One region of the Paenibacillus xylanilyticus genome, then DNA from elsewhere that is predicted to be linked to it. Evidence: predicted binding sites of a transcription regulator. Region 1 holds the regulator's gene; each other region holds the start of a gene.
The links. Region 1 encodes Rex, which represses fermentation and respiration genes when NADH is low (regulators of the CRP and FNR family bind a similar motif). Its sites were predicted from a motif close to TTGTGAAATATTTCACAA; they were not measured.

Region 1 (4,781 bases):
TGAATAGCTAGCGCTTCTTCGTTGCGCTGGTCCTGGGTAACATAGACGTAGAATCGCTGTAGTCCAAACAAAATCAAAACCAGGATAAGCAGCGAGATCCAGATCCATTTCTTTTTTCTTTTCAAAAGCCGAACTTCCTTTCCCCTATGACGCTGCTGCTATTCTGAAATTAACGGGCGAGCAGTCCGTCAAATGCAAGTTGAGACTCGCGCAGAATGCGCTCTTCATCCATAGTAAGACATTCACCATGTTTCACCAGCTGTTGGCCGTCAACCCATACATGCTCCACATCCTTGGCCGAAGCCGAGTAAATGGTATGTGAGATCAGATCCGTATGCGGATAGAAGTGTGCTTGTTCAATATTTAGCGCAATGAAATCAGCCTTCATGCCTACTTGAAGTGCTCCCGTATTGTTCAGGAAGATGGATTTGGCACCATACCCCGTTCCAAGCAGCAGTGCCTCTCCCGCTGGAACCGCTGTTGGGTCACCGGATACGCCCTTATGAATCAAAGCAGCCAGTCTCATCTCTTCAAACATATCCAGGTTGTTGTTGCTTGCAGGCCCGTCTGTTCCCAGAGATACGGTTACTCCAGCTTTCAGCAGATCCGGAACACGCGCAACACCCGAAGCAAGCTTCAGGTTGCTTCCCGGATTGTGAGAGACCGCTACATCATGGCGTGCCAGAATTTCAATCTCCTCATCATTCAAATGTACGGCGTGAGCTACGAGAGAAGGACGAGAGAAGAAACCGAGCTTTTCCAGATGTGCCACCGGACGCAGGCCATAATCCGTTACATTCTGTTCGACTTCGCGAAGGGTTTCCGACATATGGGTATGCAGCGGCAGATCCAGATCATGTGCAACCTGTACCAGCTTCTCTATGTAATCCGGAGGGCAAGTATACGGAGCATGCGGTGAGATGATCGTCGTAATTCGACCACCAGCCTGTCCGTTCCACTCACGTGCAAACGAAGCAGATTCCTGCAGTTTGCGCATTTGCTCTTCTTCGGAACACAGACCAATGACACCACGTGCCAATGCGGCACGAATACCGGATTGTTCAACCACTTTTGCCACCTGGTCCATATGATCATACATATCCAGGAATGCCGTCGTTCCGCCTTTCAGCATTTCTAATACAGAAAGGGATGTGCCCCAATACACGTCCTCAGACGTCATTTTCGCCTCCATAGGCCACATTTTCTCCTGAAGCCATACTTGCAGGGCCAGATCGTCCCCGTGACCTCTCAGAAGCGACATGGCTGCGTGACCATGCGTATTGATCAGACCCGGCAAAAAGACCAGTCCTTTGCCATCAACCTTTGGCAGGCTCTCATCTCCATCCGGCAGTGTCTCACCAATATGCACAATCTTGTCGTCTTCAACGACCATATACCCTTGAACCACAGTCCATTCCGTACCACTGTTTACAGCAAATTTGCCGTTATGAATTACCCATCTATTTGTCGTCATCTTCCTCGTCGTCCTTTCCGTTCTCCAGATAATAAGCCAGGCTAAGCAGATCCGTTGTAAAATCAGCATGATGAATACGGACGTGCGGTGGTGTTTTCAAGATGGTTGGTGCAAAGTTCAGAATCGCTTCAATGCCGGATTCCACGAGCTGATCGGCTACGTTCTGAGCTTCGGTATCCGGAACGGTAATGATGCCAATACGAATATTATCTTTTTTGACCGAATCCGTTAGTTCATTCATGGGCTGAACCTTCAGGCTGTTAATCTGACTGCCGATCTTAGGACCGTATGCATCGAAAACAGCAACAATTTTCATGTTGTCTTTCAGATAGGCATTGTAGTTGGACAATGCATGTCCCAAGTTACCAGCCCCGACCAGAGCAACATTAATTTGCTGATCAATTTTCAAAATATGACGGATTTTCTCAATGAGATACGAGACGTCGTATCCAATGCCTTTGCGACCGAAGTCCCCAAAGTATGCAAGGTCTTTGCGAATCTGCGCAGGATTAAGATCCAGGCGTAGTCCCAGTTCCTGTGATGACACCGTGCCTACCTCACGTTGATGCAGTTCACTCAAATAACGTAAGTAAACAGGCAATCTGCGTACCACAGCTTCCGAAATTTTATCTGATTTCATTACATACTCCCCCTTACCAAGGCCACGATAGATAAATAAAAATGTAGCATCCCGCATAACCGTTTTCGTCTCCGAATGAAATTATGCAAGATGCCTTATGAAATATAAAGTTAAAAGTGCTACAAGAATGAATCACACTCTAATAAAGTTTACAGCGAGAAGCCCTTATTACGCAACGAAGTCATCCCTAATTCGCCGTAGTTTCATCCTGTGCTGGTGTTTCCAGCCATTCGCTAATCCGTGGAACCATCTGTTCAGTCAGCATATGTTCCATTTTGGGACCGGGTAATGAATATAGGAAATACTTTCCGTAATATGACTCAATTACCCTTGTATCGTAAACGATGACAATGCCCCGATCCTTGGCCGTACGTACAAGCCTGCCGAATCCCTGCTTGAAACGAATGACGGCCTGTGGAACAGACAGCTTCATAAACGGATTCTTTTTCTGTTCCTGCAGCAGTTCACTCTTCGCCTCGACAAGCGGATGATTCGGTGGCTGGAAGGGCAATCTCACAATGGCCAGACAGGTTAGCGCCTCGCCAGGGATATCTACCCCTTCCCAGAAACTGCTGGTGCCCAGCAGAACGGTTGCTTTTGCATCCTGGAACCTGCGTGTTAACTTGGAACGACTGCCACTATCCACGCCTTGACCGAGCAGCGAAATATCGTTACCCGACAGCGCTTCTTTTAATGGGTCGTAAACCTGGCGCAGCATTCGGTATGAAGTAAAGAGCACCATCATGCGGCCCCTTGTCGCAATAGCCGTTTCGGCCAGAGATCGTACAAGCATGTCGACAAAGTGTGCATCCCCCACACTGCCTTTTACGCTTGGGAAATCACGAGGGATGACCAGCAAAGCTTGATCCCTATAACGGAATGGCGACGGCAGCATGGACGTCAGCAAACGGTTATTATCGGCTGCTTCCTGCAAGCCAAGCTGTTCAATCATGAACTGAAATGACTTATCGACCGAGAGCGTAGCCGAAGTAAGGACAACGCTTTTCTTTTTATCGAAGAACATGTCCTTCAACTGTGCACTGACATCGACAGGAACGGCATACAGCTGCAGTGATTTGCTGCGGAATTGGCCGCTTGCCTCCATCCAGTATACGGTTTTGGCATCATCCATTCGCATGAAGAAACGAAGGTTTTCTTTGAGCGTCGCCAAATCCTTAAGCAGACCTGTAATGTCCGTGATCAAGCTATCCGATTGATAGTCGTCCTGGTCTTCTTTCACTTCAAGAAGCAGCTTGTCTCCCTTGCGGATCAAGTCCCCCAGTGTAACATAAATCTGGTTTTCATAATCCTGCAGCTCCTGCCACTTCGCCGGTTTCATTGAAGGCTTCAGTCTGAGGGAAAATTGCCCCGTTTCCCCCGGAGAAGCATCACTCCGCTCAGGCAGAAGGCTAAACAAGGCATCGCTCAAACGATCCCACATCTCTTTGACTTCAACAGCAAGCGGGAACATCTGGTCAATGACCGAGCCCCACTGCACCGAATTTTCATGCCCGGCCAGCTGTGTACGCAGCATGGGAAGCTGACCGTTCCGACTATCCTTAAACAATCGGGTCAGGGTATGAACCAACGTGAAGTATTTCATGTGAAGACCCAAGTGCTTACCCGCCACATCCTCGAGATGGTGAGCCTCATCAATAACAAGACTTTCGTAAGCAGGGAGCAGCTGATGAGCGGCTTTTACATCCGTAAACAATTTGGAATGATTCGTAATGACAATATCGGACAATCCTGCTTCATGCTTCGCCCGGTGGTAGAAGCACTTCCTGAACCACGGACAAGAACGTCCAAGGCACGATTCCGATTCGCTCTGTACTGTTTCCCAGAAGTCCCCACCGCGTGCACTGAGGTTAAGCTCCTCGTCATCTCCAGTCTCTGTCTGGGTGAGCCACACAATCATTTGAGCGGCTGTAAAATAATCTTCTTTTGGTGTAGCAAACTCACGCTTGTTGATCTTGTGCTCAAACTTCCGTAGACACAGGTAGTGTCCCCGACCTTTGAACACGGCGGCCTTAAACGGAAAAGGCACCACTTTGGTCAGCAGCGGAATATCCCTCTCCCGAAGCTGTTCCTGCAGGTTGATGGTATGCGTGCTAACCATTACTTTTCGTTCCTGCTTCACACTTTCATATATGGCGGGCAGCAAGTACCCGAGGGATTTCCCCGTACCCGTACCTGCTTCAATTAACAAATGCTTTTCCTCGTCCAGCGCTTGCCTTACACTGCTGAACATCTGTGTCTGTGCCTCGCGTTCTTCATAGTGATCCAGTGTATCCTGCAGATTGGCCCGTACCTGATCCATGTACTGCTCAAAACTTACACCTTCAAGTGGGTTAGCTTCCCGTTCATCGCGCGGAGCACCGATCTCGGTCCAGTCACTTACATTCAAGGCCAATTGGCGGTAATACGTATGTCCATCCAGATCCTGTATGGGCTCTGCTTCCTTCTCACTGCGCATGCCGTCGAAGAACCAGCCCAGATCACTGTCCTCAGGTGCAAACAGGTCGCTGAGACGCTGAATCGTAATCAATGGCAGTTGACGCAGTTCGTCCAGACACTTCAGGAGCACATAGGCCGTTGCCAGGGCGTCACTGTCTGCCTGATGAGGCCGGTCATGCTGGAATCCGAATTCGGAAGATACATACCCCA
Region 2 (4,781 bases), 2.0 Mb from region 1:
GATCAATGCGTTTGTAACGCAGATACTTGCGAACCCGGTCTTCGAGGCTGCCCGCCCACCCCAGATGCTGTACTTTTAATTCCGTGCAAATGCCAGGCAATACCGAACTGGACATGGGGAGACGGGGAACATGATGGTTCTGCTGTGGGTAAAAGTAAGGATACTCCGGCATATAGCGGACAAGTGATGCCGTATGCCGTCTGTGCAGACCCCAAAGTTCGTCATCCCGGTAGTGGGTCCGTCCACCCCACATATCGTAGAATCGGAATGCCACCCAGTCTGCATGGTCCTGGTTGATCAGCTCGCGTATCGCTTCCTTGGCCTCCGTACTGTACAGTTCATCCGCATCGACGGACAGCAGCCAGTCCGGTGAAGTACTTACAGCTGCTTGCCATAACGCATTGCGGAGCCGCCATTCCTCTGCAAATAGAGGTTTCTCCAGGATTTCGAGCCGAATCACTTTTGGATAGGACCTGCATATGTCTGGTGTTCCATCGGTACTCGCATCATCCACGATAACGATCTCATCCACGAATTCACTCAGATCATGGAGTACTTCCTCGAGGTATCGTCCACGTTCGTTACGGACCTGCAGCATGGCAGTCAGTTTGTTTCCGTGACTTTTGCGGACACGGCGGATGGAAGAAGGTGTGGGGCTTGAACGCTCGCTTTCCACCTCATTGCTCTTCGAGTCCATCTGATGGTCTGCCAATGTTTCGGAAGAGGAGGGGGGAACTTCAGTCCGAATGTCAGACTGCATGCCCAGCCCCCGATTATGCTGCGTGCGCTTCTTCGGGTCCAGCATCACGGCACCTCCCCGAGCAGCTGCTGTACAGCGTGATCCAGCAGTTCCATCTCCACAATCCGTGCGAGAGCTTCCTCATTCTCCATCGCAGCTTCGAGAAACTGTCGCACTGCCCCGTGACGATCTCCCCGCAAGGCCATGGCAGTCCCTGATAACTCCTGATAATCCCTGCGGCTGGAACGGTCCTGAATATCTGCTGCATGGACCAGAGCCAGAGCATCCTCCACACATTCGGTCTCCTGATATATCCGGAACTTCCAATGCCGGGCGGTTTCTCCTCCAAGCGCATCCAATATCCCCAGCGCAGCACCGTAATCATCGTTTAACCGCAGCAGCTCTGCCTGCACAAGCTGATGCTCTCCCGCCTCCAGCCAGCGGCACAGCTGTTCATAGTGGTGCCGTTCCTGTTCGCTGCCTGCACTAATTCCGTAGACTTGCAGCGCAGATTCAACCTCTCCTGCTTTGACATGAATGGCCGATAGAAACCGATAGTGTGATTGTACACAATCACTTCGCCCGTTCATGATCGCATGTGTAAAGGCCTCCTTCAGGGATGCTGCTGCACGGGAGTCGTCCAGCAAATATTCATAGGCTGCCAGCAAAAAGGAGATCGTCTCATGCGGCCCCGTTTTGGAACGGAGCTGGCGGTAATAGTCTGCACGCATGCTGCACTGGAGCGGAGTGATGGTGTCCGGTGCCTCGGTCACGGTTTGTCTGAGGGCATGAAGAAAAAGAAGCTCATAATCTCTTAGCGGAACTTCGAGATCATCCTTGTGTATGGAGCCAGCCGGAGCCTTGTCTTCACCGCCCAGCCAGACCGTGCGGACGCCCTGAAAGGCAAGCTTCATATACCGTGTTTCCGAAGACGTGCCGATCAGATCGGCAGTACCAACCAGTCTGGATATGCAGCTCTCCCACAGCGGAGAGCTTGCTTCATCGCCCGCCGGCTCGGGAAGAAGCACAATGCTGATCTTCGGTTGCATCGATTGAACTGCTGTAAGCCAGTAGGGGTGTGCAATGACAGCTGCGGTGTGATTTTGCTGGAGCAGAATCTCAGCTTCTGGCAGGGTGATTACTGAAATGGCCGGGGGCATATCTTCAGAACGTTCCTGACTGCTTACATATAAGACTTCTCCCTCGGCCGAGAGCAGGGCAGCGATGTCCGGATAAGGAAAAGTGGACCATCCCCCTTTGCGGGGAAAAAGAATATACCGATTGGGAGGACATTTGCTGTCATCCTCAGTTGACGCTGTTTTCCCGTTGATCTCCGGTACCCATTCGGGCTTATCCATAGGTCATCACCTCACTTTGAATGCATTCAATCGTTCGGCCTCCGCTTCCGGAGGTGTTCCATCTCTCCACATCATATGTACAGCCCTTAAGGCACTTCGCATGATATGTCTGACTCTAGCATATGGGCATGTTGTGCCAAACATGAGCAACTTCCCTGAATAGACGAAGCAGATAAGCCGCATATTCGGCTGAATTTTATCCAATGTGTGACCATCGTCACATTTTTTTCGCAATTCTGACGTAGATTGTGATAATTGTCACATGTACCAAATAGGCAATCTGGCACAATACGTTCATCACGTATTTGGCGGACAGATAGACAGCGAAGGTGCAGCTTCCATGCCAAATGCAAATCACTGCGATGTAAACAGAAAGAAGGGGTAACGATGGATCCGATTATGTTATCGCGTATCCAATATGCACTCACAACGATCTTCCATTTCTTTTTTGTACCGCTGTCCATCGGTCTTGTGCTGCTGGTAGCCATTATGGAGACGTTGTACGTAGTCAAGGGCAAGGAGATTTACAAAACGATGGCCAAGTTCTGGGGCAAGCTGTTCCTGATTAACTTTGCCGTCGGGGTCGTGACAGGTATTCTGCAGGAGTTCCAGTTCGGCATGAACTGGTCCGAGTATTCACGCTTTGTCGGGGATGTGTTCGGGGCGCCACTGGCGGTTGAAGCCTTACTGGCGTTTTTTATGGAGTCTACATTTATCGGGCTCTGGATTTTCGGGTGGGACCGGTTATCCAAAAAGGTGCATCTGGCCTGTATCTGGCTCGTATTTGTCGGCACATTCTTGTCCGCACTGTGGATTCTGGCAGCCAATTCATTCATGCAGCATCCGGTCGGTTTCGAGATTAACAACGGCCGTGCCGAGATGAATGATTTCCTCGCCCTGCTTACCAATGGTCAGCTGCTGGTTGAATTCCCGCATACGATCTTTGGCGCATTAATGACAGGGGCTTTCGTGGTAACCGGCATCAGTGCGTACAAATTGATGAAAAAGCAGGATGTGGAGATTTTCCGCAAATCGTTCAATATCGCCATCATCATTGGTCTTGTTTCCTCATTCGGTGTGGCATTCTCGGGACACTTCCAGGCGCAATATCTGGTGGAGACGCAGCCGATGAAAATGGCAGCCAGCGAAGGAACCTGGACAACAACGGAAGATCCTGCGCCGTGGACGGTCATCGCAGCAATTGATCCGGACAAACAGGAGAACTCCGGTGAGATCAAGATTCCCGGATTGCTCAGTTATCTATCCTACAGCAAATTCTCCGGCAGTGTTCAAGGCATGAAAGAACTCAATGCCGAGTATCAGCAGACATATGGGCCAGGGAACTACATCCCGCCAGTGCGGACGACGTTCTGGAGCTTCCGCATCATGATTGCTGCGGGTGGTTTAATGATTGTACTCGCCCTGTACGGTACATTGCTGGCGATGCGCAGGAAGCTGGAGGTAGCTGGAACATGGTTTATGCGCCTGATGGTTTTTGCCATCTCCCTGCCTTTCATCGCCAATACGTCGGGCTGGATTATGACGGAGGTGGGACGGCAGCCGTGGACGGTATTCGGATATATGACGACCGAAGCAAGTGTATCGCCTAACGTAAGCGCAGGCCAGATTCTGTTCTCTACCATTGCGTTTACGGCGGCTTACACGGTTCTGGGCATTGTTATGGTCTATCTGTTCGTTCGTGAGATCAAGGCAGGTCCGCACGCAGTAGATAAGCCGGAGGAACACGATGAATCGGCCGATCCGTTCGGCATGGATGGGGGGTATTCCGTTGTCACTAAGTGAGCTTTGGTTTCTGTTGATCGCTGTATTGTTTGTCGGTTTTTTCTTTTTGGAAGGCTTCGATTTTGGTGTGGGAATGTCCACAGGCCTGATTGCCAGATCAGATCGTGAACGTCGTACCCTGATCAACTCCATCGGTCCGTTCTGGGATGGAAACGAGGTCTGGCTAATCACGGCAGGCGGCGCAATGTTCGCTGCTTTTCCGCATTGGTATGCCACCTTGTTCAGCGGTTTTTACCTGCCGCTTGTAGTTGTATTACTGGCATTGATCGGCCGTGGAGTCGCTTTTGAATTCCGGAGCAAGATGAAGCAGCAGCGCTGGCGCAAAACATGGGATATCATCATTGTCGTCTCAAGCAGCCTCCTGCCATTTCTGTTCGGGGTTGTCTTTGCAACGCTCATGAAGGGTCTGCCCATTGATGGGGAGATGCAGATGCGAGCGGGATTCCTGGACATCGTCAACCCGTATACTGTTGTTGGCGGTCTAAGTGTTACCTTGTTATGTCTCGTTCATGGGCTGTTGTTCGCTTCCTTGCGGACCGTTGGTGATCTCAGGGAACGGGCGTTGAATATGGCAAATAAATTAATGCTGCCGCTGGCCGCCATTCTTGCGGTGTATGCAGTGATGACCTACTTCATGACAGATGTGTTCGCCGTTCGCGGCTGGGCGCTCTGGATCATGGTGGTCCTTGGTGCCGTTTCATTGGGTCTCGCTGCTTACTTCGTGCGGCATAAGCGTGAGGGCTGGGCTTTTGGTATGACCGGAGCCGTTATTGCCATCGCATTTGCCTCTGTATTCATTGGCCTGTTTCCAAGAGTCATGGTCAGTTCCTTCGGCTCAGCGTTCGATCTGACCGTGTATAATGCCGCTTCCGGTGCGTATT
Region 3 (4,781 bases), 220 kb from region 1:
ATGGCTGTAAAGAACGAAGTCGCCCCAGCAAAAGAACCGACAGCAGGTCAGTATATTCAAACGTTAATTGACAAAGCGAACAAAGCACACGCAGCATTCATGTCCATGGATCAACAACAGATTGACCGCATCGTGCAAGCCATGGCACTGGCAGGTCTGGACAAACACATGATGCTTGCCAAAATGGCGGTGGAAGAAACCGGCCGCGGAGTGTATGAAGATAAAATCACGAAAAATATCTTTGCAACAGAATATGTGTACCACAGCATCAAATATGACAAAACCGTGGGCGTGATCGAAGATAACGAGTATGAGAGCTTCCAGAAAATAGCGGAGCCTGTCGGCATTATCATGGGGATTACACCGGTGACCAATCCGACATCCACGACGATGTTCAAAGCGTTGATTTCCATCAAAACACGTAACCCAATCATCTTTGGGTTCCACCCTTCAGCTCAGAACTGCAGCCGTGAAGCCGCCAAAATTCTGCTCGAAGCCGCGGTGAAGCATGGTGCTCCGGCCGACTGTATCCAGTGGATTGATGATCCTTCCATGGACCGCACGAATGCACTGATGAATCATAACGATGTGGCGCTCATTCTGGCGACAGGTGGATCAGCAATGGTACGTGCAGCGTACAGCTGTGGTAAACCGGCACTCGGCGTGGGACCAGGGAACGTACCTTGCTTTATCGAGAAAACGGCAGATATCAATCAGGCTGTAACGGATCTGATCTTGTCCAAGTCATTCGACAATGGTATGATCTGTGCCTCCGAGCAAGCGGTCATCATCGAAGAACCGATCTTCGATCAGGTGAAAAAGAAAATGATTGCGAACGGTTGTTATTTCGTCAATAAGGATGAAGCTGCGAAATTGACTGCAGGTGCCATCAATGCGGAGAAATGTGCGGTTAACCCGGCGATTGTCGGTCAATCGGCAGTAACCATTGCGCAAATGTGTGGTATCGAGGTTCCGGCTGGCACCAAAATTCTTGTAGCAGAGATTGAGGGCGTCGGCACCAAGTTCCCGCTGTCTGCAGAGAAATTAAGTCCGGTACTGGCTTGTTACAAAGTAAAAACGGCAGCTGAAGGGATTGAGCGTGCTGCGGAAGTGGTTGCCTTTGGCGGCATGGGTCACTCCTCCGTTATTCACTCGAATAACGAAGAAGTGATAAGCAAATTTGCGGATCGTCTGCAAACGGGACGGATTATCGTGAATTCGCCATCCACACACGGCGCCATTGGGGACATCTACAACACGAACATGCCGTCATTGACCCTGGGATGCGGTTCATATGGCCGTAACTCGACCTCATCGAATGTCACTGCCGTCAACTTAATCAACGTGAAAAGGGTGGCTCGCCGTACCGTGAATATGCAATGGTTCAAAGTGCCGAACAAAGTGTATTTCGAAAAAGGAGCAACGCAGTATCTGGCCAAAATGCCTGATATTACTCGCGTAGCCATCGTTACGGATGCCATGATGGTCAAACTGGGCTATGTGGAAAAAGTGGAGCATTACCTGCGTCAACGCCAAATGCCGGTCGCAATCGAAGTATTCTCGGATGTAGAGCCGGATCCATCAACCACAACGGTAGACCGTGGTACGGAAATGATGCGCCGCTTCCAGCCTGACTGCATTATCGCTCTTGGTGGTGGATCACCAATGGACGCTGCCAAAGCCATGTGGTTGTTCTACGAATATCCGGACACGGACTTCAACGATCTGAAGCAAAAATTCATGGATATCCGTAAACGGATCTACAAATACCCACGCCTTGGATCAAAAGCAAAATTCGTAGCGATTCCTACAACGTCGGGTACAGGATCGGAAGTAACATCGTTTGCCGTAATCACAGATAAAAATCTGGGCAACACCAAATATCCACTGGCAGACTATGAGCTGACTCCGGATGTAGCCATCGTGGACCCTGAATTCGTCTATTCACTGCCGAAAACAGCCGTTGCAGATACAGGTATGGACGTACTGACTCATGCTATCGAAGCGTATGTATCGGTTATGGCCAATGATTACACGGATGGTCTGGCGATCAAAGCCATTCAGCTGGTATTCCAATACCTGGAGCAATCGGCGCTGCAAGGGGATAAACTGGCACGTGAGAAAATGCATAATGCTTCGACGATTGCCGGTATGGCTTTCGCTAACGCGTTCCTGGGCATTAACCACAGCTTGGCGCACAAATGGGGCGGACAGTATCACACCGCACATGGACGTACCAATGCAATTCTGATGCCGCACGTCATTCGTTATAACGCGAAAAAACCGACGAAATTTGCCTCATTCCCGAAATATTCGCACTTTGTAGCAGATGAGCGGTATGCTGAAATTGCCCGGATTCTGGGATTGCCAGCACGTACTACAGAAGAAGGGGTGAACAGCCTCATCAATGCAATCCGCAAACTGAACAAAACACTCGGTATTGAGGAATCGTTCCAGGAAATCGGATTTAATGCCAAGGACTTTGAAGCTCATGTGGATTATCTGGCCGATCGTGCTTTCGAAGACCAATGTACAACCGCCAATCCGAAACTGCCGCTGGTGACTGAACTGGCGGACGTTTACCGCAATGCCTTCTACGGACGATTCGAATAAACAATTATAGCAACAGGATTTAGGCAATAGGTTGAGGGTTCCCCGGGAGGGGAGCCCCGATTGCCGTCTTTTTGTCGATGACGGAATCCTTTGAGGATCCGTTGAACGGTTTGGTATTCACACAATAACGGAGAGGGCAGAAAAAACTGAAGAAGCGAAGCGCTCGCCTTTATCACCGGATGTTCACCTTTGAAAAATTAAAAATAAAAAAATCCGGGGATAACAGCGATCGGAAGTTGTTCTGCCCGCGTAGTGACCATGTGGATTAAGCATTCGTCAATGAGACACATCAGCAGGTGGAGTGAGGAAGTTCACTAACTTTGTGATAAAAATCACAGATGGTGAAACCCGCAAGACGTATACTGAAAATGTAAGAAAAACATCCATCCCGCGGTTCCGGTTCCCATGTAGAGAGAACGTGTTCCGGCTGATATGTGAAAAAGTTCACATTAATCGCGGCTCTGGGCACAGATGAGACGATTTTGCTTGCACCCTGTCATGTGTCCGGAAATCCAAATTTGTGGAGGGATTACTATGTCGGTGATCGAAAAAGACGTAAAACAACAAACAGGCTGGAGAAACTTTACGAAAGGCACATGGACCAAATCCGTGGATGTGAATGATTTTCTGGCACACAACCTGTCTCCGTATTACGGGGATGAAGCATTTCTCGCAGGGGCAACACAGAACACCAAAGACCTGTGGGACATCGTATCTGATCTGACCAAAAAAGAACGCGATAACGGCGGTGTACTGGATGTGGACGTAAACACTCCGGGAACGATCGTGTCTCACCAACCAGGGTACCTGGATCAATCCAAAGAACAGATCGTCGGTGTGCAAACCGATGCTCCATTCAAACGTTCCATTCAGCCAACAGGCGGAATCCGCATGATGATTGATGCATGTCAGGCTTACGGCTTCGAAATGCCTCAAGAAGTCATTGATATATTTACTAATATTCGCAAAACACATAATCAGGGTGTATTCGATGCATATACATCCGAGATGCGCGCAGCGCGCAAAGCTGGCATCATTACGGGTCTGCCTGATGCTTACGGCCGCGGCCGCATCATTGGCGATTACCGCCGGGTTGCTCTGTACGGGGTGGACTTCCTGATCCGCGCCAAAAAAGGAGAGCTGAACGCTCTTGAAGTGGATGTCATTGATGAAGATGTCATCCGTCTGCGTGAAGAGTTATCCGAACAAATCCGGGCTCTGCAGGAATTGAAGCAGCTGGGCGAAATGCATGGCTTCGATATTTCCCTGCCGGCTACCACGGCAAAAGAAGCGTTCCAATGGCTGTACTTCGGTTACCTTGCTGCGATTAAAGAGCAAAACGGTGCTGCGATGTCCCTTGGACGTGTATCTTCATTCCTGGATATCTACATTGAACGTGATCTGCAGGAAGGCCTCCTGACTGAAGAACAGGCTCAGGAACTGGTTGACCATTTCGTCATGAAACTGCGGATCGTCAAATTCCTGCGTACACCGGATTACAACGAGCTCTTCAGCGGTGACCCGACATGGGTAACCGAGTCTATCGGCGGGATGTCCGTGAACGGGGAAACACGCGTAACGAAAAACAGCTTCCGTTTCCTGCACACACTGCACAATCTGGGACCTGCACCGGAACCAAACCTGACCGTACTCTGGTCTACCAAACTTCCGGAAGCATTCAAAGAGTATTGCAGCAAAGTGTCCATAGAAACGAGCTCCATCCAATATGAGAATGATGATCTGATGCGTCCAATCTACGGAGACGATTACGGGATTGCCTGCTGTGTATCGGCCATGAAGATCGGTAAACAAATGCAGTTCTTCGGCGCTCGTGCCAACCTGGCGAAAGCACTGCTGTATGCGATTAATGGTGGACGCGACGAGAAATCCGGAGCACAGGTCGGACCGGAATATCCAGCCATTACAAGCGAAGTATTGGACTACAATGAGGTCATGAAACGGTTCAAACCGATGATGGAATGGCTGGCTAAACTGTACATGAATACCCTTAACGTAATCCACTACATGCATGACAAATACAGTTATGAACGGATCGAGATGGCTCTGCATGACCGTGATATCGTACGTACCATGGCCTGTGGTATTGCCGGCCTGTCCGTTGCAGCCGACTCCCTGAGTGCAATTAAATATGCAAAAGTGAAACCGAT
Region 4 (4,781 bases), 1.8 Mb from region 1:
TGGATGCCGCGAATCATAAACTTCAGGCTAAAAACCTGAAGACAGGGGAAGAATTTGAAGATACGTTCGACAAACTCATCGTGACAACAGGTTCATGGCCTGTCGTTCCAAAACTTGAGGGGATCGAGATGGAGAACATCTTGCTCTGCAAAAACTATAACCATTCCAATACGATCATCGAAAAAGCCAAAGAAGCCAAACGCGTTACCGTTGTCGGTGCAGGGTACATCGGTATTGAACTGGTTGAAGCATTCCAAATGAACGGTAAGGAAGTCACCTTGATCGATAGTGTGGACCGGATTCTCAATAAATATCTGGACCCCGAGTTTACAGATGCCATTGAGGACACACTGACTGAACGCGGGATCAAGCTTGCACTGGGTCAGACTGTACAGAAATTCACCGGAGAGAATGGCAAGGTAACGAAGGTCATCACATCGAAGGGTGAATTCGAGACAGACCTCGTAATCCTGTGCATCGGTTTCCGTCCGAATACCGAACTGCTCAAAGGGCAGGTGGATATGCTGCCGAACGGCGCAATTATCGTCGATAAATATATGCAAACAAGCCAAAAAGACGTATTCGCTGCAGGTGACAGCTGTGCCATTCACTATAATCCAACAGGCAAGGCTTCTTACATTCCACTGGCAACCAATGCGGTAAGAATGGGTACCTTGGTAGCTCGTAACCTGGTTCGTCCAACAACGCCGTACATGGGTACACAAGGGACATCAGGAATTAAAATTTACGACCAGAATATTGCAGGTACAGGATTGACCGAAACATCTGCTACAGATGACGGGCTGGTGGTGGAAGCTGTAACGCTTGAAGATGCTTATCGTCCGGAGTTCATGCCAACGGCTGAGAAACTGCTGCTCAAAGTTATTTACGAGCAGGCTACACGCCGAATCGTCGGAGCACAAGTGATGTCCAAGGCGGATCTGACACAATCGATCAATACGATCTCGGTTTGCATTCAGAACAACATGACCGTAGATGAGCTCGCCTTCATCGACTTCTTCTTCCAACCGCATTACAACAAACCATGGAACTTCCTGAACTCGGCTGGTCTTCAGGCTTTGCCTCCGGTGGAAGTGAAAGCACCAGCGATGGTTTAAAATAAATAGGAATTCGAGAGCTGCCGCAGAAATGCGGCAGTTTTTTTATATAACTTGATGTAGTTGGTTCTGGAAATGGGTGCTATATTTAACAACAGGTAGAGGTCAACCGCAATAGATATGAACATGAAGGAGAGGTTCACAACATGCTTACAGATACAGTATCCGAGCTCAAAGTTCTGCTGCAATCCGTACCCCGTTCGTTTCTTGCACTGAATCCAATTGAACTTGTACAGCCACGCATGGAAGGGAAATGGTCGCGTCTTCAGATTCTGGGTCATTTATGTGATTCGGCTCTTCATAACGTAAGCCGGTTTGTCCAAATGCAGCATCAGACTGAATCATTGTTTATAACACCTTATCATCAAGACCAATGGGTAGAGAGCCAACAATATATAAGTGCACCGATTGAAGAGGTGTTAAATCTCTGGATCAGTCTGAATCAGTCTGTCATTCGTGTTCTATCCAGCATGCCGGAGACAGGGGAATCACCAACGTGCATATTACCGGATGGAAGTGTGGTTACGATGGAATGGCTGGCACAAGATTACGTCCAGCATCTGCAGCACCATCTGCAGCAAATTTTTGGTGAACATCATCACCTGGGAACAGAATAAGTAACCAAGCAGCTGTACTCAAGCAAGAGAGCACGGAAGCTGGAACAAGGGACTTTTAGGGCTTTGTGATAAAAGTAACAAACTTGCCGAACCCTTCGCGATACAATGAACATATCAACGATGTAAGCTGATTTCGTTCATGAACAGTGAAGGAGAGGATGGCATGGCAGCTAAAACACCTCTTGAGGTTGCACAATATACGGTGAACACGGGGATGAAGAAAGGACAGAATCCGGTGTCCTCTGTGCTCGTTCTCAGTTTCCTGGCAGGGGCATTCATTGCGCTTGGGTTCCTGTTGGATATTCGCGTGATTGCCTCCGCGCCGGCGGAATGGGGCAGCTTGGTTAACCTGATCGGTGCAGCGGTATTCCCCGTGGGCTTGATCCTGGTATTGATTGGCGGGGGCGAACTGCTGACAGGCAACATGATGGCAGTACCGCTCGCCACACTGGCCCGTAAACTGTCCGTAGGCAGCATGCTGAAGAATCTTACCTTGGTCACGATCGGAAACTTTTTGGGTGCACTATTCGTGGCATATGCGTTCGGGCATGTACTTGGTCTCACAGGAGAAGGTGTGTATCTAACCAAGGTTGTGGATATGGCGGGACACAAGCTGCATGACGGCTTTTTGCAGGCGTTTATATCCGGAATCGGGTGTAACTGGCTGGTAGCCCTGGCGGTGTGGCTGTCTTACGCTTCGGATACGATGAGTGGCAAGGTGCTCGGCATCTGGTTTCCGACCATGGCCTTTGTCGCTATTGGCTTCCAGCACGTGGTTGCCAATATGTTTCTTATTCCGGCTGCCATCTTCGAAGGGCACTACTCATGGGGGCAGTACATCATGAACTTCATCCCGGTATGGCTCGGTAATCTGACGGGAGGCGCATTGTTCGTTGCTGCTGCCTACTGGATGGTGTACCTGCGGAAGGCGGAACCCGAGGTCAAACCGGTTGTTCAGACAGTAGAGCCGGAAGCCAGACCGATGTGGAGCAAACAGGCATAATCGCTCCCACATTTTCCACTGAATATATTAAAGCGATCCCCTACTGCCATGAGTTAGCGGTGTATGTTATACCGTAAGCCGGCGAAGATGGGATCGCTTTTTTTACAGACAAAATAAATTCGCCATGACAAGGTTCGGGGGAACGAAACCTGTTCATGGCGAATTTCGGGAGTGGTCCATGATATGGCATGAGGAGGAAGTGGGGAAACACTAACCTAATGCCTTGCTTTTAATTTACCCCTGAATTTCGAGGATGAATCATGGAGCCAAAACTTTTTTTGGATTATAGGCATCAAGCCTGAGCGCACAAAACATGACTGTTCTCTTTACGTCATAACCTCCAAAATTATATGATGTAAGGATAGATTTAAATGGGGAGGACTTGTACATATGATCGATCAGGAAAATGGCGTGTTTCCGGCGGTTTGCCCGCTTGACTGCCCGGATACTTGCGGCCTGCTGCTTCATAAGGAGAACGGAAAAATCGTGAAGGTGGCGGGCAACCCTGACCATCCGATTACGAAAGGTGCCATCTGCAATAAAGTCAGAAACATGGCTGAGCGGATATATCACCCCGAGCGGCTGCAATATCCAATGAGACGTGTCGGCGCAAAAGGCGAAGGCAAGTTCGAACGTATAAGCTGGGATGAAGCTATCCATGAGATTACGGGAAAATTCAAATCTATATCCGCGAAGTATGGATCCGAGAGTATCCTGCCGTACAGCTTCTACGGCAACATGGGGATCCTTGGGGTAGACGGGATGGACCGTCGTTTCTTCAATGCGCTTGGTGCAAGTATGCTGGAGCAAACGATCTGTAATGCGGCCGGGAATACCGGATGGAAATATACGATGGGCGCCAATCGGGGGACTGTGCCCGAAGATACGGAGCATGCGGACCTGATTTTGGTCTGGGGAGGCAACATTGTAAGTACAAACATGCACCAAGTTGTCCTGGCTGAAAAAGCCCGCAAAAAAGGTGCCCAAATCGTGGTCATTGATGTTCACCGGAATCGTACAGCTCAATGGGGAGACTGGTTTATTCCGCTCTATCCGGGGACAGACAGCGCACTCGCACTGGGACTGATGAATGTACTGTTTGACCGGGGCCTGACGGATGAGGCCTTTATGCAAAAGTATACTGTGGGTCATGAGGCACTGCGTGATCATGTCCGCGACTATACCCCTGAACGGGTCGCTCGTATTACGGGTGTACCGGAAGCAGATATCGTGAAGCTGGCTGAGCTGTATGGAAACGCACAGGCGGCACATATTCATATCGGCAACGGTCTTCAGCACCATGACAACGGAGGCATGAACGTGCGAAGCATCGCCTGTCTGCCTGCCATCACGGGACAATGGCTGAAGCGAGGCGGCGGAGCCGTGCGCACCAATAGCTATGCGAGCACCAATAGCGATGCGCTGGAGCGCCCTGAGCTTCGGAGCAACCCGGAAGCACGGGTTGTGAACATGAACCGGATTGGCGAAGCATTGCTGGAAGACCAGCAGCCGATCCGGGCGTTGATGGTCTACTGCAGCAATCCACTGGTGGTGGCACCGGATACCGAGCGGGTGGAGCGAGGTTTTGCACGGGAAGATCTGTTTACCGTTGTGCATGATCTGTTCATGACGGACACGGCCAAGTATGCAGACATTGTGCTGCCGGCCAAGTCTTCGTTTGAAGCGACAGATCTGTATACGTCCTACTGGCATCAGTATGTTCATCTGCAGGAACCGGTCATTGCGCCAATTGGCGAGAGCAAGAGCAATGTGGAACTGTTTTCGCTGCTGGGACAGGCGATGGGATATGACCCTGAGATCTTCGGTGAGACGCCGGAACAGATGATTGCGGACGCCCTGGCGGATACAGGTAATCCTTATATGAACGGAGTAACGCTGGAGGCCCTTCAGGAGCATCGTTTTGTGAAACTGGACATGTCGTCGCATGATTCATTCCTGGAACAGCTGCCTACGCCATCCGGTAAGATTGAGCTGTATTCCGAAACGATGGCAGAAAGAGGCCTTCCGCCGCTGCCTACATAT

Region 2: a site for Rex is predicted at 2,344-2,361, ahead of F4V51_RS27390 (cytochrome ubiquinol oxidase subunit I). Genes of this name have one in related genera too.
Region 3: a site for Rex is predicted at 3,046-3,063, ahead of pflB (formate C-acetyltransferase). Genes of this name have one in related genera too.
Region 4: a site for Rex is predicted at 1,799-1,816, ahead of F4V51_RS26735 (formate/nitrite transporter family protein). Genes of this name have one in related genera too.

The regions. Positions count from the first base shown of each region.
Region 1 is NZ_CP044310.1:4,175,774-4,180,554, forward strand. It holds gene F4V51_RS18385 (hypothetical protein) at 1-125, opposite strand, end outside; gene F4V51_RS18390 (amidohydrolase) at 170-1,474, opposite strand; gene F4V51_RS18395 (redox-sensing transcriptional repressor Rex) at 1,461-2,114, opposite strand; gene dinG (ATP-dependent DNA helicase DinG) at 2,302-4,781, opposite strand, start outside.
Region 2 is NZ_CP044310.1:6,136,325-6,141,105, reverse strand. It holds gene F4V51_RS27400 (glycosyltransferase) at 1-805, opposite strand, end outside; gene F4V51_RS27395 (hypothetical protein) at 805-2,097, opposite strand; gene F4V51_RS27390 (cytochrome ubiquinol oxidase subunit I) at 2,485-3,900, shown strand; gene cydB (cytochrome d ubiquinol oxidase subunit II) at 3,845-4,781, shown strand, end outside.
Region 3 is NZ_CP044310.1:4,391,606-4,396,386, reverse strand. It holds gene adhE (bifunctional acetaldehyde-CoA/alcohol dehydrogenase) at 1-2,613, shown strand; gene pflB (formate C-acetyltransferase) at 3,148-4,781, shown strand, end outside.
Region 4 is NZ_CP044310.1:5,983,711-5,988,491, reverse strand. It holds gene F4V51_RS26745 (FAD-dependent oxidoreductase) at 1-1,118, shown strand, start outside; gene F4V51_RS26740 (DinB family protein) at 1,265-1,735, shown strand; gene F4V51_RS26735 (formate/nitrite transporter family protein) at 1,899-2,738, shown strand; gene F4V51_RS26730 (molybdopterin-containing oxidoreductase family protein) at 3,129-4,781, shown strand, end outside.